DNA from 3 places in the Allobogoriella caseilytica genome. Region 2 is predicted to be linked to each of the others. Evidence: riboswitches for the same ligand, from Rfam matches in the RefSeq annotation. Region 2 holds a riboswitch; each other region holds the start of a gene.
The links. A riboswitch is a leader RNA that binds a small molecule or an ion and turns the genes downstream of it on or off. The one in region 2 is predicted to bind thiamine pyrophosphate.

Region 1 (5,687 bases), 170 kb from region 2:
CCCATCGTGGCGAGGACGACGGCGCGCGCCTGCTCCCGCGAGATCCCCTGCAGGTACCGCAGTGCGGACTGGACCTCGACCCGGTGGACGGCGAGGTCCTCCGTGGTCGTGCTGCCGTCGACAGTGGCGTGGAGGAGATGGTCCAGGATCTCGTCCTCGGCCGGGATGAGGCGCCGGGCCCGCATGACGTCAATGGCGGCATTGCGGGTGATGGTCAGCAACCAGGTGAGCACCGTGCCGCGCCGCGGGTCGTAGTTCTGCGCCGCCCGCCAGGCACGGACGAAGACTTCCTGGCTGATGTCCTCCGCAATGGCCGTGTCACGGATGATCGACAGGGCCAGCCCGTAGACCTTGCCCTGGAAGCGGCGCACGAAGGCTGCCGAGGTGGACTCATCCCCCACGGCGAAGGCAGCCAGAAGCGCAGCATCGTCTGCTGCATCCGCTCCCATCAAGACCACCACTGAGACATTACGGGCGGGCAGCCGAAAAGGATTGCCGACCGGTGCGGGAACGTCGCCGTTCGCAGCGCGGGCGCCTCACGCCTGCGACGGTCCCACCGTCGGCTCCGGGAGGTAGACCTTCCCGCCGGAGGCGAGGAACTCCTCGCTCTTGCGTTGCATACCGGCGATCGCAGCCTGCGCCTCGGCGCTGCCGTAGGTGTCGCGGATGTCCTGGGAGATGCGCATCGAGCAGAACTTCGGCCCGCACATCGAGCAGAAGTGAGCGGTCTTGGCCGGCTCGGCCGGCAGGGTTTCGTCGTGGAACTCCTGGGCGGTGACCGGGTCGAGGCCGAGGGAGAACTGATCGCGCCAACGGAACTCGAAGCGGGCCTTGGACAAGGCGTCGTCGCGAGCAGAGGCGCCCGGGTGCCCCTTGGCGATGTCCGCGGCGTGGGCGGCGATCTTGTAGGTGATCACCCCGGTCTTGACGTCATCGCGGTTCGGCAGCCCCAGGTGTTCCTTGGGCGTGACATAGCAGAGCATGGCCGTGCCGTAGCGGGCGATCTCCGTCGCGCCGATCGCGGAGGTGATGTGGTCATAACCGGGAGCGATGTCGGTCACCAGGGGGCCCAGGGTGTAGAACGGCGCGCCGTCACAGAGTTCCTGCTGTCGTTCGACGTTCTCTCGGATCTTGTGCAGGGGGATGTGCCCGGGGCCTTCGACCATCACCTGGACGTCATGCGCCCACGCGCGTCTGGTGAGCTCGGCCAGGGTGTCGAGTTCGGCGAACTGGGCTGCGTCGTTGGCGTCGGCGATCGAACCGGGCCGCAGCCCGTCCCCGAGGGAGAATGCGACGTCGTAGGCCGCGAAGATCTCGCAGAGTTCGTCGAAATGGGTGTAGAGGAAGTTCTCCTGGTGGTGAGCCAGGCACCAGCCGGCCATGATCGACCCGCCGCGCGAGACGATCCCAGTGACGCGCTCCGCGGTCAGTGGCACGTATCGGAGCAGCACCCCGGCGTGGACCGTCATATAGTCCACCCCCTGCTCGCACTGTTCGATCACCGTGTCCCGGTAGATCTCCCAGGTCAGCGCGTTGGCGTCACCATCGACCTTCTCCAGCGCCTGGTAGATCGGCACGGTGCCGATGGGAATCGGAGCGTTGCGAATGATCCACTCACGGGTGGTGTGGATGTCATTGCCGGTGGACAGGTCCATCAGCGTGTCCGCGCCCCACTTCGCTGCCCAGTGCAGCTTGGAGACCTCATCGGCAATGGAACTCGTGACCGCAGAGTTCCCGATGTTCGCATTGATCTTCACCAGGAAGGCCTTGCCGATGATCATCGGTTCGGACTCCGGATGGTTCACATTGGCGGGGATGATCGCCCGCCCGGCTGCCACCTCGCTACGGACCAGTTCCAGGTCGCACTGCTCGCGCAGGGCGACGTAGCGCATCTCCGGGGTGATCTCCCCGCGGCGCGCGTAGTGCATCTGCGTGACCCGCGCTCCCGGCTTGGCGCGCCGAGGTTCGGGACGGCGTCCCTGCCACAGCTGGGAGGGCGCGCCACGGCGGACCGCCGCCCGGCCGTCGTCCAGGAGCTGGCGCCCCCGGGCCTGATAGGTCTCGGTGTCATCCCGGGCCGCGATCCACTCGGCCCGAGCGGGGGCCAATCCTTCCTCCGGCACGCTGCCGGGACCCATCGTCCGATACACCCGCACCGGCGCGTTGGGCTGGCCACCGGGAGACTCCTCGAGGTGAACCTCCGTCACCGGCACACGCACGCCGTGATCGGGATCCTCCACCCACCCCAGACGGTGGGCGGGATGCTGTTCGGTGTCCGCAGGCGCGGACTCTTCGAGGCGGGATTCCTGAGGCACGAACGCAGACATAGCTGTGCTCCTCACTTCCTACGCCGGTATCAACCGGATCAGGTTCAACGGTCCCGAGCCTCAGCTCGATCTCAGCCCTTCTCAGGGCCCCCGTGTGGACGTCTCATCTATATCACGGCGTGCTGCGCAGTACCGCCATCGCAGCGTCGGTCACCGTGCGCTCCAGCCACGGCAAGAGTGGCCCATTGCCCATCATCTGGCGAACGGCCACCGTGGGAATCTCGATCAGTGCGAACCGCGCTCTCCCGAGCGTTTCGGCATTGACCACGGCAAACTGTGCGGCAGTGAACCTCACCATGGCCCTCCTGACCTCGTCGTTGAGCGAGGCGAGTTCGGGTCCGAGCTCCTCAGGCCACAGTTCGAGGAGATCCTCACGCCGGTACATGGTCAGGACCTGGGCCTCGCTGTGGTGGCTCGCGCTCCACTGCAGGGTGTGGGACACCGCTCGGCGGGCGGCATCGACTGGCTCCTCAAGGGCGAGCGCCTCGAGAAACCCGCCCTGGAAGCGCCTGACGGTCCGGATCCACAGGGTGGCGAGGATCAGGTCGCGAGAGGCGAACCGGTGGTAGATCGACCCTGACGGTGCGCCGATGCGCTTCGCGATGGCGACCACGGTGGCCGCCTGGACCCCACCCTCCGCTGTGAGGCCCAGCGCCGCATCGAGAATGTCCTGGTCGGTGTACTTGGCCGTCCGTCCCATCTCAGCTGTCACGCCGCTTGTGGTGCGCGAGAGGAGCACCCGCGAATGGTTCGTGTTCGGCGAGCCGGCGGAGGACATGGAGTTGTTTGCGCATCATCAGCACGTCGCCCCAGGCCAGCAGATACCTTCGCAGGCGGCCGAACCCATGCCCGCTCAGCGGCAACCACAGCACCACATTGAGCTGAGAGAGGGATCTGCCCACCTGCGTGATCCGGTACGTCACGGCAAGGTCACCGAAGACCCGCCGGGGCCAGCCCGGGTTCATCCGCAGAGTCAACGCCCAGCCCGGCTCGTACGCCGTGAGCGTGAAGATCGTCATGAACTCCTGGCCGATCGCCAGATCCTGCATCTCCGGGTCCGCCTGGCGGGGACTGCGCCGCCCGAAGTTGTCGATCCAGTCATAGCTGTAGGGGGCGCGCCGCAACTGACACAACCAGAGAAACAGCGCCGAGGGCTCGGCACCGGTGACCACCGCACGTGTTGCCCGGCGCACCTCACGGCCACCCATGGGCTCGGTGACGGCGAGCGCCTCGGCCGCCACGGGCGCGCCCCACACCCACGGCAGACGGCCGGCGCGCTCTTGTGCCTCGCTGGAGAACATGGGCCCCTCCCGGACTACACCACAATAATAGAGACTTCTCTCTACTATAACCTGACGCCCCGGATCACCCGTGTCGGCAGTACCGGCCCGCCCCCTCGGAGCGGCCAGGCCCGCGCTCTCATTCCCCGGTGACCGCCTCGTACTCATCGACCAGCCGCTGGCTGACCGTGAGCGTCGGGTACAGCACGGCCAGGGCCACCGCGGCGGCGACACCGAGATAGAGCACGGAGAGCCCCCAGGCCTCGGCGACCACTCCGCCGACCAGCGCGCCGGCCGGCGCGAGCCCGGACCCGAGCGTGCTCAGCGCACCCATCACCCGGCCCAGCACACGCTGAGGGGTGAGCCGCTGGAGGATCGTCATGAAGGTGATGTTGCCGACCATGTTGCCGAAGGCGAGGAAGGCCAGACTCATGGCCATCACGTACCACGTGGGCCAGAGCACTTGCGCCACGACCGCGACCGACAGTGAACCCCAGCCCAGGTAGGCCAAGGGCACCTCGGAGATGACCTGCTTCAGCCTGCCCACCGACAGCGCTCCCGCAACTGCACCCACGGCCTGCGCCGTGAGAAAGAAGGGGAATTGCGCCGCCGTCACGCCGACCGGCGACTCCGGCCCCACCATCCAGAGCACGAAGACAGCCAGGTAGGCACTGGAAGCGAAGTTCGCAATCATCGCCATGATGATCACGGGCCGCAGCGCACGGTGGGTGAGCACGAAGCGGAAGCCGGAAGTCAGCGTGGCCCACCGTGATTCCGTGCCGACCTCCTCCGAGGGCGGCACCCGGAAGTCACGGCCGCGCAAGCCCAGCCACAGCACGAGCGCCCCCGCGAGGGTCAGCGCGGCAGGCACACCCAGCAGCCAGACCGAACCGAGCAGCACCAGCGCCGCAGCAATCGGCGCCCCCACGAACTCGGCGAAGGCCAGCCCGACGGCTTCCTCACGGCTGTTCGCCCGCGCCAGGTGCTCGCGGCGGACCAGCTGCGGGGTGATGGTCCGCGCCGCGGTGGTGGAGAGTTCAGAGATGGTGCCGAAGGCGAAGGCGAAGAGCACGAGCACCCAGATGCTCAACCCTCCCACCAGGGCCAGCACCGCGCCGCCGAACAGCAGCACCGACCGCGCGACCAGCGCCACGAGACGGGCGCGGCGCCGATCCGTGCGATCCACGATCAATCCGATCACCACACCGAAGAGGAGTGCGGGGAGCGCCATGGCCGTGCGGATCCAGGAGATCTCCTGCGGGGAGTCGGTCAGCGAGGCCGCAATCAGCGGCACCCCCGCGATGAAGACGCCCATCGCCGCCGCGGTGAAGGCGAAGGAGCTGAGCGAGACCCGGAACGGGCGCCCCAGCGGCCCGCCGTCGTCGACCTTCCCGGCCGTAGCGGAGGTCGTGGCGATCTCCGGCTCAGCGGGACCGGGGAGTCTCTGCGCGTCCGCGCTCATGCTGCCACCACCGGCGCCCGCCGCCACATCGAGCGCCGCACCCCCGTGCGCTCCGGACCGTGAGCCACCGTGCGGCGGCCGCTGTTCCTGCTTTCCCATGCCGCGACTCCCTCCGTCGACGCGGCGACGCCGCGATCGCTACCAAGAACTAGTTGCAAAGCAATCTCTGTATGCATGTTGCAAAGATAGCTTTGCAGATCAGTCTTGGCAAGGGGGTTGGGTACACTCTGCAAAGAATGCTCTGGAAACCTTGCTCGGGAGAGTGGCCCTGACATGACCGGTGACGTCACCCCCGCCCCCTCGGACGCACCGCCCCCTGGGGCGAGCCCATCCGATACAGCACGTCGGCGGCGATCGGAGCCGCTCGCGCCCACCCTCGATGCGCAGAGCTTGAAAGCGCTGACACACCCGTTGCGCCAGGAGATCATCCGCTACCTCACCGACCACGAGGAGGCGACGTCCACCACCCTCGCCAAGGAGCTGGGTGAGTCCACCGGGCAGACGTCCTACCACCTGCGACAGCTCGCCAGACACGGCGTCATCACCGAGATCGAGGGCCGAGGCACCGGCCGCGAGCGCTGGTGGAAGATGGTCGGGTTCAGCACCACGCCGGAGTCC
Region 2 (5,687 bases):
ATGGCGGCCTCGATGAGATCGCGCGGGATCGACTGCAGGCCGGCGAGGAAGACGACGGCGCAGTAGCCGAGGTTCTTCCAGACGTACACGATGATGACCATCACCAGGTTCCAGTCGGCATCGAGTTTCCAGGCTGGGGAGTCGATGCCGAAGACGGCGAGGATGTGCATCAGGGCGCCGCGGTTGGGATCGAAGATGAAGTCCCACACCAGTGCCACGCCCACCCCGGAGAGCACATAGGGCGAGAACACCGCGGTGCGCGCGAAGGTGCGCCCCGGGATCTTCTTGTTGAGCACCAGCGCAATGAGCAGGCCGAGGATCATCGACCCGACCACGGCGCCGGCGGTGAAGATGCCGGTGATCCGCCAGACCTCCAGCCCGGAGGGTGAGGTGAAGAAGCGGATGTAGTTGTCGAGACCGATCGGCGTGGCGCGCGGTGAGCCGAGGCGCCAGTTCAGGAGTGAGAACTCCATGTTCCGGATCAGCGGGTAGTAGATGAAGGTCAGGATCAGGGCGATGTTGGGCCCGGCGAAGAGCAGGAAGAGTGACCAGTTCTTCGCGCTGCGTTTGCGAGCGGCGCGTCTGCGGTGCGCATCGCGCTCGGTGGACGAGGGCGGAGCGGGCCGGGGAGCAGCGTCGTGGCTGGCGGCCGCGGTCTGAGGCGTGATGACGGCGGCCGATGAACGCGTATCTCCCACTCGCGTTCCTCCTCCCGCATCCTGATGGCACAGCCGTGTTCCTGACGACGCTTCACTGTGCACCGCGAAAGGACGCGGAAGGTTGCCATCCATTGACCATCGGGTGAATCTCGGGTCAAGAAAGCTACCCGTTCCGGTCAAGTGGGGGTGCAGCTACGGCTGGTGCGCCGAGCTGGTGGCAGGCAGGCGAGCCTGCCGCAGTCAGAACCCGACGACGGCTCCTGGATCGAGACGAGCCCGAACGCGATCTCCGGGGTTGAGCGTGCCAGGGGCGTGGGCTGAGGCGATGGCTGTGGCCAGCTGGCCGCCGGGTAGCGCAAGATCCACCTCCAGCCGGCCGCGCACGAAGCGCGTGGCGAGCACCTCCAACTCGATGCCGGAGTCCGGGGAGACCTGGAGCGCTCCGGGGGCCAGAGCGAAGGTTGAGTCCCGACGATCCAAGTTGACGCTGTCGAGCGCCCCGGAACCGGCGAGCGCCCGCATCGTCTCGGCGTCCACGAAGGGGCCATAGCCGAGGAACTCGGCGATCTCCCCCGATTGCGGGGACTGCCACAGCTCGGCCGGTGTGCCGGCTTGAGCGAGGCGACCGTCGATCAGTACCGCGACCCGGTCGGCCACGGTGAAGGCCTCATCATGATCATGGGTGACGTAGACGGCAGTGATCCCGGTGGCGCGCAGGATGCGGTGGAGTTCACCGGTGAGGCGCTCACGGAGTCCGCGGTCCAGGGCCGAGAGCGGCTCATCCAGCAGCAAGAGCCGCGGCGAGGGTGCGAGCGCTCGGGCCAGGGCCACTCGCTGGGCCTGCCCGCCGGAGAGTTTGGTGACCGGTCGGTCGCCGTAACCGTCGAGGCCGACGAGTTCGAGCAGTTCCGCCACCCGCGCGCGACGCTGCTCGCGGACGAGGTCACTCAGCCCATAGGCGAGGTTGCCGGCCACACTGCGATGCGGGAAGAGCTGACCGTCCTGGAAGAGCAGTCCGAAGCCGCGCCGGTGGACCGGCACCTCGCTCACCGGCTCGCCGTCCCAGAGCAGCTGCCCGCCGGCGAGTGGTTCCAGGCCCGCGATGGCGCGCAGCAGCGAGGACTTCCCCGAGCCCGAGGGGCCGAGCAGCGCCACCACTTCTCCCCCGGCGACGTCGAGGTCCACGCCGTCGACGGCGGTGAAGTCGTCGTAGCGCACCACGGCCTGACGCACGGCCAGGCCGCCGTGCGCAGGCGGGCTGTGGCGCACCGCCGAGCTCGGGGCAGCTGCCTGCTGGTCCTTCACCATCCGGTGGCCTCCTTGGTGCGCAGTCTTTCAGCCAGGCCGATCGCGGTAGCGGTCAGTGCCGCGAGAATCACCGCGGCCGCCATGGCCATGCCGTAGTTCTCAGCTCCGGGACGTCCCAGCAACCGGTAGATGACCACCGGCAAGGTGAGGTGGTCTGGGCGGGAGAGGAATGAGGTTGCCCCGAACTCGCCGAGCGAGACTGCGAAGGCGAAGCCGACGGCGAGGCCCCAGCCGCGCACCAGGAAGGGGCCGTCGACCGTGGCCAGCACCCGCCCGGGTGAAGCGCCCAGCGTGGCGGCGACCTCCCGCAAACGCGGGTCAATGGCCCGCAACACCGGGAGCAGGGTGCGCACCACCAGCGGGGTGGCCACTACGGCCTGGGCGATGGGCACCAGGATCGGTGAGGAGCGCAGGTCCAGCGGCGGGTGGTTCAGGCTGATCAGGATGCCGAAGCCCACGGTCACTGCTGAGACGCCCAGCGGCAGCATGAAGGCGGCGTCGAGCAGGCCGAGGGATCTTCGCCCGAGCAACCCGCGCGGGCGGCGTGAGAGCAGCACGGCCACCAATGTGCCGACGACGACGGCAATCAGTGTGGCGTCTACGGCGGTCCGCAGGGAGTTCCCGGCCGCCTCCATCACCGAGACGTTCAGAGCACGGGTCGAACCCGGGTCAGCGAGGTTGCGATAGTTCTGCAGCCCCCAGCTGCCGTCGGGCTCCTGGAAGGACCGCCCCACCAGGGTGAGGATCGGGGTCGCGATCAGGCCGATCACGGTGCCGGCGGTGACCACGGCCGGGACGAGGTCCGGGCCGAGGCGGGGCAGCCGCCTGCGGCCGGTGCCAGATGCCGGGCCGCGGTCACGGTTGAGTAGCCGCAGCGGTGCCGCTGCTTCGGTGCGCAGGCTGAGTGCGCGCTCCTGGCGTTTCCGGCTCGCCGCAGCGACCGCCAGCGCCAGGGCGACGACCACGACCTGCACCACCGAGAGCACGGCGGCCGCGCGCAGATCGAGGAACTGCACGGTCTGGAGGTAGATCTCGGATTCGATGGTGCCGTAGCGGATCCCGCCGAGCGTGATCACGATCCCGAAGGCTGTGGCACAGAACAGGAAGACCACGGAGGCGGCCGAGGCGATCGCCGGCCCCAGCGCCGGGAGCGTGACCGTGAAGAAGGCCCGCGCCGGTGAGGCACCCAGGGCGCGGGCCGCCTGCTCGGTGCGGGGGTCGAGCCGCGCCCAGAGCCCGCCGACCGTGCGCACCACCACCGTGTAGTTGAAGAACATCAGGGCGAGCACGATGGCCGCCATGGTCCGGTCGAGTCCGAGGAAGCCGAGCGGACCGCCCTCACCGAGCAAGGCGCGGAAAGCCGCGCCGACCACCACGGAGGGCAGCACGAAGGGCACCGAGACCAGGCCGCGCACGAAGCGCTGCCCGCGGAAACGGCACCGGTAGAGAACATAGGCACCGGGCAGCCCCAGTGCCAGCGCGCCGACGGTGCCGAGGAAGGCCTGGGCAAGGGTCTGGCGGATGACGCGCCAGGTGCGTGACCGGGAGAAGACGTCGGCGAAACCGCCGAGGTCCACTCCCCCGGTCACGCCGTCGGGGAAGAAGCCCCGGCCCACCAGGGAGAGCACCGGATAGGCGAAGAACACCGCGAGGAAGGTCAGCGGCACAGCGGCCGCCACCCCCCAGAGTGCCCACGTGCCGATCCGGCGCCCCCGCGCCTGGTGAGGCAGCGTCACCCGATCACGATCTCCATCCACGAGTCGATCCAGTTCTCGCGGTTCTCTTCGATTTCCGCGTAGTCCACCTCGTGGGGCGCGGGTGCGATCTCGGCGTGCTCGGCCCACTCCGCCGGCAGCTCGGCTTCCTCAGCGACCGGGAACACGAACATGGTCTCCGGGATGGCTTCCTGGGCTTCGATGGTGAGCAGGAAGTCGATGAAGGCCTGCGCCCCCTCCGGGTTTTCCGCCCCGGTGATGACGCCGGCGTACTCCACCTGACGGAAGCAGGTCTCCAGCATCGCGGCGGTGGTGGGCTCGCCGTCGTCGTCGAGGATGTAGGGCGGGGAGGAGGCATAGGACAGCACCACGGGGTAGTCACCGCCGTGGGCGGTGAACTCCTCGTAGTAGGCCTGCGACCAGCCATCGGCCACCAGCAGGCCATTGGCGGTCAGGTCCTCCCAGTAGCCTTCCCAGCCGTCGGTGCCGAAGTGCCCGACGGTGGCGAGCAGCATGGCCAGGCCAGGGGTGGAGGAGGCGGCGTTGGTGACGACGGTCAGGTTCTCGTAGTCCGGCTCGACGAGGTCGTCGAAGGTGGTGGGAACGGCGAGCTCGGACTCCTCGAACCACGCCAGGTCCACGTTCAAGCAGACGTCACCGAAGTCGATAGGGGTGAGCTCCTCGGCAATGACGAGGTCCTCGGCGCCCGCGGGGAGGTTCGGTGAGGTGTACGGCTCGAAGACCCCGGCCTCGAGCGCGCGCCCGGCGAAGGCATTGTCGATGCCGAAGGCCACGTCCCCGAGCGGGGAGTCGGCGGTGAGGATGAGCTGGGCGCCGACCTCGGCGTCAGCCTCATGGATCTGCACCGTGTAGCCGGTCTCCTCCTCGAAGGCTTCGAGGAGTTCGGGGTGGCCTTCGAAGAGTGAGAAGGAGCTGTGGGAGACCACGCGCACGACGTCGTTCGCCGCGCCGTCGGCGGCGCCGTCGTTCGCGTCCTCGTCAGCGTCTTCCTCGGCGGCTTCGGGGGTGGTGGCGTCTTCGTCGGGCGATTCCTCATCGGAGCCACCCAGGGTGCAGCCGACGAGCGCGAGCGTGGCGCCCACGGCAATGGCCAGGCGCCCCAGAGGTCGGGCGGAGTGGTGCGGTGGGCGCGTGATGCTGGTGTTCATGGTGTCCTCCCAGACGTGCAGGAGGGCCCACGCGGGCGCGGTTGCGCTCGCGTGGGGAGAGAATTCCCGACTTCCTTCGCCGGTCCTAACCGGATCAGGTTCGAGGGTCTGCGGTGGTACCGCACTCTCAGCGCTCTGGTTGGCCACTCCGTGCGTGGCCAGGCGCTCCCCTGTCGTTCACGGGCAGTGTAGCCACTCAATCCACCGGGAGAACGACGGCGTCACTCTCCAGCCCGCCGTCCCCGGCCTCATCGGCGTCCGGATCCTCCCAGACTTCGATCAGTTCGAAGGTGTGCTCCCCAAGCGTCGCCCGCCCGCCGACGGTGAGGTCGGCGCTCTCCACGGAGCCGCTGACCTGGAACTCGAGCATGATCGAGTCGTCCCAGATGTTCGAGGCCACCAGACGGCCCTCGGCATAGGGGGTAGGTGTGTTGGCTCGGAGGCGGATGGCGCCGTCGGGCATGTCGCCGGCCTCCTCGGGACCATTCTCGGCAGTCTCGGCCGGCTCCCGGCTCGGCGTAGACGGCTCCGGGTCCGCGCTCTCGGTGCAACCGGATGCGAGCACCAGGCTCACAGCAGCGACAAGGCACAATCTCGGCAGTGTGCGCATGACGGCCCCCTCCACTCAGATGCGTCAGGGAGACTCTGAGGACGCCCCGATGCGAGCATAACCATGACCTACCGGTTCTTCTGGATGGCGGTGAACTCACCACGGACCCGAAACTTCGGGCGGCCGGGATAATGCCAGGATGGGGACCTCCGGAAGCAGCCTGATCATGGTGATAGTGCTGCCTTTCCTCGTGCTCGGCGCCGGAGTGCTGGGTCTGGCGGTCTTC
Region 3 (5,687 bases), 200 kb from region 2:
AGGCTCCCCCCTCCGCGAGGCCGGCGCCATGGCTCGATCTCGCACTCAACCAACCTGGCCAGGCTGTCGGCGCGGAGTATGCGCGCATCGAAGCCCAACGGCGGGCCATCCCTTGGGAGCCACGTCCACCGCGACGTACCTTCTTGCAGTGGCTCACGGCAGGCCACGACGAACGAAGTCGGTACCGGGCCGCACTCCAGCAATGGCTCCATCGGAGTGCCCGGATGCGGGAGCATGACGAGCATTTGCGCCGCGAGGCCGCGCCCTGGGCCGTGGGGTGGGCCGGTGAACTCCACGTGGCGCGCGAGCTCAGTGGGCTCCTCGCCCGCGACAACCGGTGGCGGATCCTGCACTCGGTTCCCGTGGGCGCATCGGGCAGCGACATCGATCATGTGCTGATCGGCCCGGGGGGCTTCTTCACACTCAATGCCAAGCACCACCGGAACGCAAGTATCTGGGTAGCAGGTGGAACGTTCATGGTGAATGGCACGCGACACCCTTATGTCCGGAATGCCCGTCATGAGGCACAACGTGCCTCACGGGTGTTGTCTACGGCTTGCGGGTTCGGTGTGCATACTCAGGCCGTCATCGTTCCGGTCAATGCGCGCTCGATCACGATCCGCGCGGCACCAGAGGTCGCTGTGATCAGCCATGTGGCACTGGTCAACTGGTTGCAGCGATTCCCTGACGTCGTGCCCATGCCTGTCGTGGAGCGGGTGTTCGCTGCGGCGCGGCGCCCGAGCACATGGCGGTGAGCACACTACTGGCCGTCGTACGACGGCGGGCGTAGAGGTGGCTAAGATCAGCACATGGCAATGGGTAACCTCGAAACAGAGGTGATGGCGTACCTCTGGGCGGCGAAGAATCCTGCCACCGTGCGTGAAGTCCACGATGCCCTGACCACCGACCGGAATCTCGCCTACACCACGGTGATGACCGTGATGGATCGGCTGGCGAAGAAGGGCGTGGTGGTCCAGGAGAAGGCAGGCCGGGCCTACCTCTACTCCCCCACCAAGAGCCGCGAGGAATCCGTCGCGGAGCTCATGCTGGATGCCCTCGGTGCCACGCCCGATCCGGGCGCCCGGGTGGCAGCGCTGCAGCACTTCGTCGGCCAGGTGGGCCCGGCCGAAGCCGAGGCGATCCGGCAGGCGTTGAGCGCAGAGGCCCAGCCGGCCGACGGCGGGGCCCCGGCGCCCTCCGCGGATCCTGCTGGGCCCGCCGGCACCGAGAACAGCTGACCCTGGAGGCGCGGCCCGATGACCGCACTCGTCCTCACCGCACTAGCGCTCCTGCTGTCCTTGTTCGCGCCCGTGCTCCTGCGCCGGGCGCGCTGGCTCCGGCGCTCACCGGCGGCGGCCATCGTGCTGTGGCAGGCGGTGGCGCTCGCGGCGGTCCTGGCCGCACTGGGCGCGCTGCTGGCCGCGCCGGAGGAGATCCTGCGCACCCTCCACGGCGGTGAGATCACCTTCGGCCCGGCGCTGATCGCCGGCGCTGCGGCCGCCTTCCTCCTGGCCGGCGCGGTGATCGTGCGCCTGGCGGTGGTCACCATCCGCCTGGCCGTGCACACCCGGCGGCGGCGCAAACGTCATGTGGGGATGCTGGACCTTCTCCAGGGCGCCGAGGAAGGTGACCGCCACCAGCTCCACGTGCTCGCCGCCCGACTGCCGCTGGCCTACTGCGTGCCGGGCAGCCCGGGACGCATCGTGCTCACCGACGCCGCACTCGACCTGCTCGACGAACACGAGACCGAGGCGGTGATCGCCCACGAGCGAGCGCACCTGGCCATGCGCCACGACCTCGTCACCGAGGCCTTCACCGCATTGCACGCCGCCTTCCCGCGCTGGGTGCGATCACGCCTGGCGCTGGAGGAGGTCGGCCGGCTGCTCGAGATGCTCGCCGATGATGCCACGGTGCGATCTCAGGGCGCCGCTCCGGTGCGCTCCGCGCTGGAGAAACTCGCCGCCACCTCCGAGGATGGCGAGAACATCCGCGTGCGGCTGGCCCGCCTCCACAGCCCGAGCACCGCAGCACCCCGGGCCGCGGCGGCGGCCGCCTACGTGCTGGCCGTCGCCGTGCTCGCCGTGCCGACGCTGGCCGTGGTCACTCCCTGGCTGCGCAGCGCGATGAACGCCCTCGTGCTCGGCTGAGCACGCGCGCGCCCCGGCCGGCTCACCACACCTCGTGGAAGTGGTGCACCGGGCCAGGACCCTGCCCCACCCGCAGCTGCTCCCCGGCGCGCAGTGCACCGGTCAACCAGGCCTTGGCATCGCGGGTGGCCTCCAGCCAGTGCCTGCGCTGCGGTTGCAGTGCTGTGATCGCCGAGGAGAGGGTGCAACCGGTGCCGTGGGTGTGGCGCGTGTCCACCCGTTCCGTGCTGAGCACCTGCTCGCCGTCGCCGTCGAGCCAGAGATCGCTGACCTCCGAGCCCGCCAGGTGGCCACCCTTGACCAGCACTCGCGGCGCGCCGAGCGCGCGGATCGCCGCTGCCTGCTCACGCATCCCGGCCAGATCGGTGGCCGGCTCGCTGGCAGTGAGCACACCTGCTTCAGCGAGGTTGGGCGTCACCACCGAGACGTGCGGCAACATCGTGAGGATGGCCTGGACGGCGTCCTCGTCCAGCAGGCGCGAACCAGCGGTGGAGACCATCACCGGGTCGAGCACCACGGGCACCTCCCCCGCCCGCGCGGCCAGGAAGGCCGTCACCGCCTCCACGGTCTCCGCACCCGCGAGCATGCCGATTTTCACCACGTCGACGGCGACGTCCTCGACCAGGGTCTCGAGCTGTTCCCGCACGAAATCCGGCGGGACCACGTGCACGCCGGTGACGCCCTGGGTGGATTGCGCGGTGAGCGCGGTGAGCACCGCCGTGCCGTAGGCGCCCAGGGCCGAGAAGGTCTTCAGGTCCGCTTGGATCCCGGCGCCGCCAGAGGGGTCGGAGCCGGCGATGGTGAGCGCCACCGGGGGTGCGGCGCTCACGCCGAAACTCCCTGAGCCGATCCGGCCCACACCTGCCGCAACGTCACCGCTGCCTCGCGAGGGCTCGGCTGGCCGCAGATCGCGGAGACGACGGCGATGCCGGCCACCCCGGTGCCGCGCAGCGTGGCCGCGCCCGCGGCATCGATGCCGCCGATCGCCACCGTGGGCCACGGGCTCGCCGCGGCCAGTTCCGCCAGGCCCTCCGGGCCGAACGGCGCGGCATGGCCCGGTTTGGTGGCGGTGGCCCACACCGGCCCGAGGCCGAGGTAGTCCACGGCACGTCCATGCTCCCGCGCGACCTCGAGCTGCCCGGCGTGGGTGACCGAGAGCCCGAGGATCCCGTGCGGGCCCAGGAGTTCCCGCGCCTGCGGCACCGGCAGGTCGGCCTGACCGACGTGCGCGCCGTCGGCACCGATCTCGGACACGAGGTGCACCCGGTCGTCCACGATCAACGGGGCACGCGGCCCGCCGGCCCGGTGCAGGGCATCCAGCTCGGCGCGCACGGCCTGCCCCAGCGCAACGAAGGCGCGATCGTCCAGCGCATGGTCGCGCAGCTGCACCACACTCACTCCGCCGGCCACCGCCTCGCGCACGGTCTCCGGCACTCCGCGCTGCCCGCACAGACCGGTATCGGTCACCAGGTACAGGCTGAGGTCGAGGGTCATGACCGGCGCACCTCGCCGGCAAGGGTCTCGGGGCTGAGCAGGGCGAGCTGGTCCAGCAGGGCAGCGGCGAAACTCCCCGGCCCGCGAGCGCCCTCGGCGGCGCGATCGGCTGCCACCGTCAGCATCGCGGTGCCGGCCGCGGCGGCGGCCAGCGGGCCCGCGCCACTGGCGGCACAGGCCGCCATCAGCGCTCCCAGGGCACAACCCGCCCCCGAGACCTGGGTGAGCAGGGGGCTGCCGTTCGCCAGCCGCACGATTTCCTCACCGTCGGTGAGGTGATCCACTTCCCCGGAGACGGCGACGACGGTGCCGTAGCGGGTCGCCAGTCGTGCCGCCTCGTCCATCACGTCCTCGGCGCGGTGGCGGCTGTCCACCCCGCGGCCCCCTTCGCCGCCGGCCAAGCCCAGGATCTCCGAGGCGTTGCCGCGGATGATCGCCGGGGAGCCGAGCTCCAGCAGCTCGAGTGCCACCTCGCTGCGCCAGGGCAGGGTGCCGGCACCGATGGGGTCGAGCACCCAGGGGGTCCCGGCGTCGAGGGCGCCGGCGACCGCCTCACGCATGGCCTCGACCGTCTCCTCCTGCGGGGTGCCGAGGTTGATCAGCACCGCATCGGCCGCGGCGGCGGTCGCGCGCGCTTCGTGGGGGTTGTCCACCATGGCCGGGGAGGCACCGGCGGCCAGGAGGGCGTTGGCGCTCAGTGGGGCGGCCACCATGTTGGTCAGGCAATGCACCAGGGGCTGGCTCTGGCGCATCGCGCGCACCGCATAGGACATGTCGTCGTCGTGCATGACGTCCCTTCGCTAGTCCGAACTAGATCAGGTTCGACGGGTCTCATCTCAGCCGTGGTCTCCGGCACCCCGCGTCGTCTCCAGGCTACGACGTGGCCGCCCGCGGCGCAGCAGCAGGTGTCATCGACCGGCGCGCAGGTCCTCCCCGGTGGCCACCCACGAGGGGAGCTCCTCACGGAAAGCCTCGGCGACCTCCGGGTCGGTCGTGACCGACCAGCTGACCTCGCCGTCCACCTCGGCTTCGTACTTGTCCCAGTTGAACCAGTTGATCAGCCGGATCTGCCCGAAGTTCTCGTGCACCTCGTCGGAGAAGACCTGGCGCCACCAGGCGCGCTTGATCTCCAGGTTCGTCGCAGTCGAGGCGTCCGCGGTCACGAAGGCACCGGTCTCCGGAATCACCATGGGCTTGTCGCGGTCCACGGCGTACTCGGCGTAGAAGTCCGGGATCGCAGTGTCGTCCGAGGCCAGCCCGTCGTAGGTGCCGGTGAGCTGTTCGACGAACTTGCCCTCTTCAGGCAGATCGTTGCTGCCCCAGGGGTAGGCATCGCCCCAGTGGTAGAGCGTCATGCCCACCCAGTCCACCGCGTCGTCGCCGGGGTAGTACGGAGCGTAGGGGTCGTCGGTCTCGGTGACCTCGTCACTCCCGTCGGTGTCCATGGCCGCGTACTCGGCACTTCCCGGCTCGGCGGCGTACTGGCCTCCGGTGAAGGGGTAGCCGCCGCCGTAGTTCGGCGCCCAGAGCATCTCGGTCGCGGTGGTCTCGTGCACGGCCTCCGCCACCTCGCGGAAGCTCGCGATGTATGCCTCGGGCTGCTGCCCCCAGGCGTACCAGGAGCCGTTCATCTCGTGGGCGTAGCGCAGCAGCACAGGCACACCCGTGGCGTTGATCTCCTGGAGCACCGCCACAAGTTCCTCGATCACCGCGGGGGTGATCGCCTCCAGGCCCTCGCTCGGCTCGATGGTCAGCAGCAGCACACCGTTGCTGCCGCCGATCTGCTCCGCTGCCGCGCGCACGTTCTGCACGTCCGCCTCGTTCCAGGGCAGGTCCACGAAGGACACCGCAGCGCCCGGGCTGACCCCGCTGACCTCGGCGAACTCCGCCACGGTCTCTGCGCCCCAGTCCGGGTTCACCCCGAAAACCGTCCGCTCCGCGGGAAAGTACTCCGAGGGCACGACGGCGTCGATCGCATCGGCGGAATCGTCGGTGGGCGCACACGCGGCCCCGGTCACCATCGCTCCCAGCGCCAACGCTCCGACG

Region 1: linked by a shared signal. The riboswitch ahead of thiC (phosphomethylpyrimidine synthase ThiC) and the one ahead of EDD31_RS05015 (thiamine ABC transporter substrate-binding protein) in region 2 are both predicted to bind thiamine pyrophosphate.
Region 3: linked by a shared signal. The riboswitch ahead of thiM (hydroxyethylthiazole kinase) and the one ahead of EDD31_RS05015 (thiamine ABC transporter substrate-binding protein) in region 2 are both predicted to bind thiamine pyrophosphate.

Annotation. Positions count from the first base shown of each region.
Region 1 is NZ_RKHK01000001.1:953,080-958,766, forward strand. It holds gene EDD31_RS04285 (RNA polymerase sigma factor) at 1-449, opposite strand, end outside; gene thiC (phosphomethylpyrimidine synthase ThiC) at 537-2,327, opposite strand; TPP riboswitch at 2,326-2,431, opposite strand; gene EDD31_RS04295 (TetR/AcrR family transcriptional regulator) at 2,440-3,039, opposite strand; gene EDD31_RS04300 (hypothetical protein) at 3,029-3,628, opposite strand; gene EDD31_RS04305 (MFS transporter) at 3,747-5,168, opposite strand; gene EDD31_RS04310 (winged helix-turn-helix domain-containing protein) at 5,460-5,687, shown strand, end outside.
Region 2 is NZ_RKHK01000001.1:1,118,608-1,124,294, forward strand. It holds gene EDD31_RS05000 (carbohydrate ABC transporter permease) at 1-698, opposite strand, end outside; gene EDD31_RS05005 (ABC transporter ATP-binding protein) at 900-1,967, opposite strand; gene EDD31_RS05010 (ABC transporter permease) at 1,961-3,703, opposite strand; gene EDD31_RS05015 (thiamine ABC transporter substrate-binding protein) at 3,700-4,851, opposite strand; TPP riboswitch at 4,906-5,033, opposite strand; gene EDD31_RS05020 (hypothetical protein) at 5,048-5,461, opposite strand; gene EDD31_RS05025 (DUF3137 domain-containing protein) at 5,601-5,687, shown strand, end outside.
Region 3 is NZ_RKHK01000001.1:1,321,898-1,327,584, forward strand. It holds gene EDD31_RS05930 (nuclease-related domain-containing protein) at 225-755, shown strand; gene EDD31_RS05935 (BlaI/MecI/CopY family transcriptional regulator) at 810-1,238, shown strand; gene EDD31_RS05940 (M56 family metallopeptidase) at 1,257-2,147, shown strand; gene thiD (bifunctional hydroxymethylpyrimidine kinase/phosphomethylpyrimidine kinase) at 2,170-2,976, opposite strand; gene thiE (thiamine phosphate synthase) at 2,973-3,641, opposite strand; gene thiM (hydroxyethylthiazole kinase) at 3,638-4,429, opposite strand; TPP riboswitch at 4,417-4,511, opposite strand; gene EDD31_RS05960 (glycoside hydrolase family 26 protein) at 4,550-5,687, opposite strand, start outside.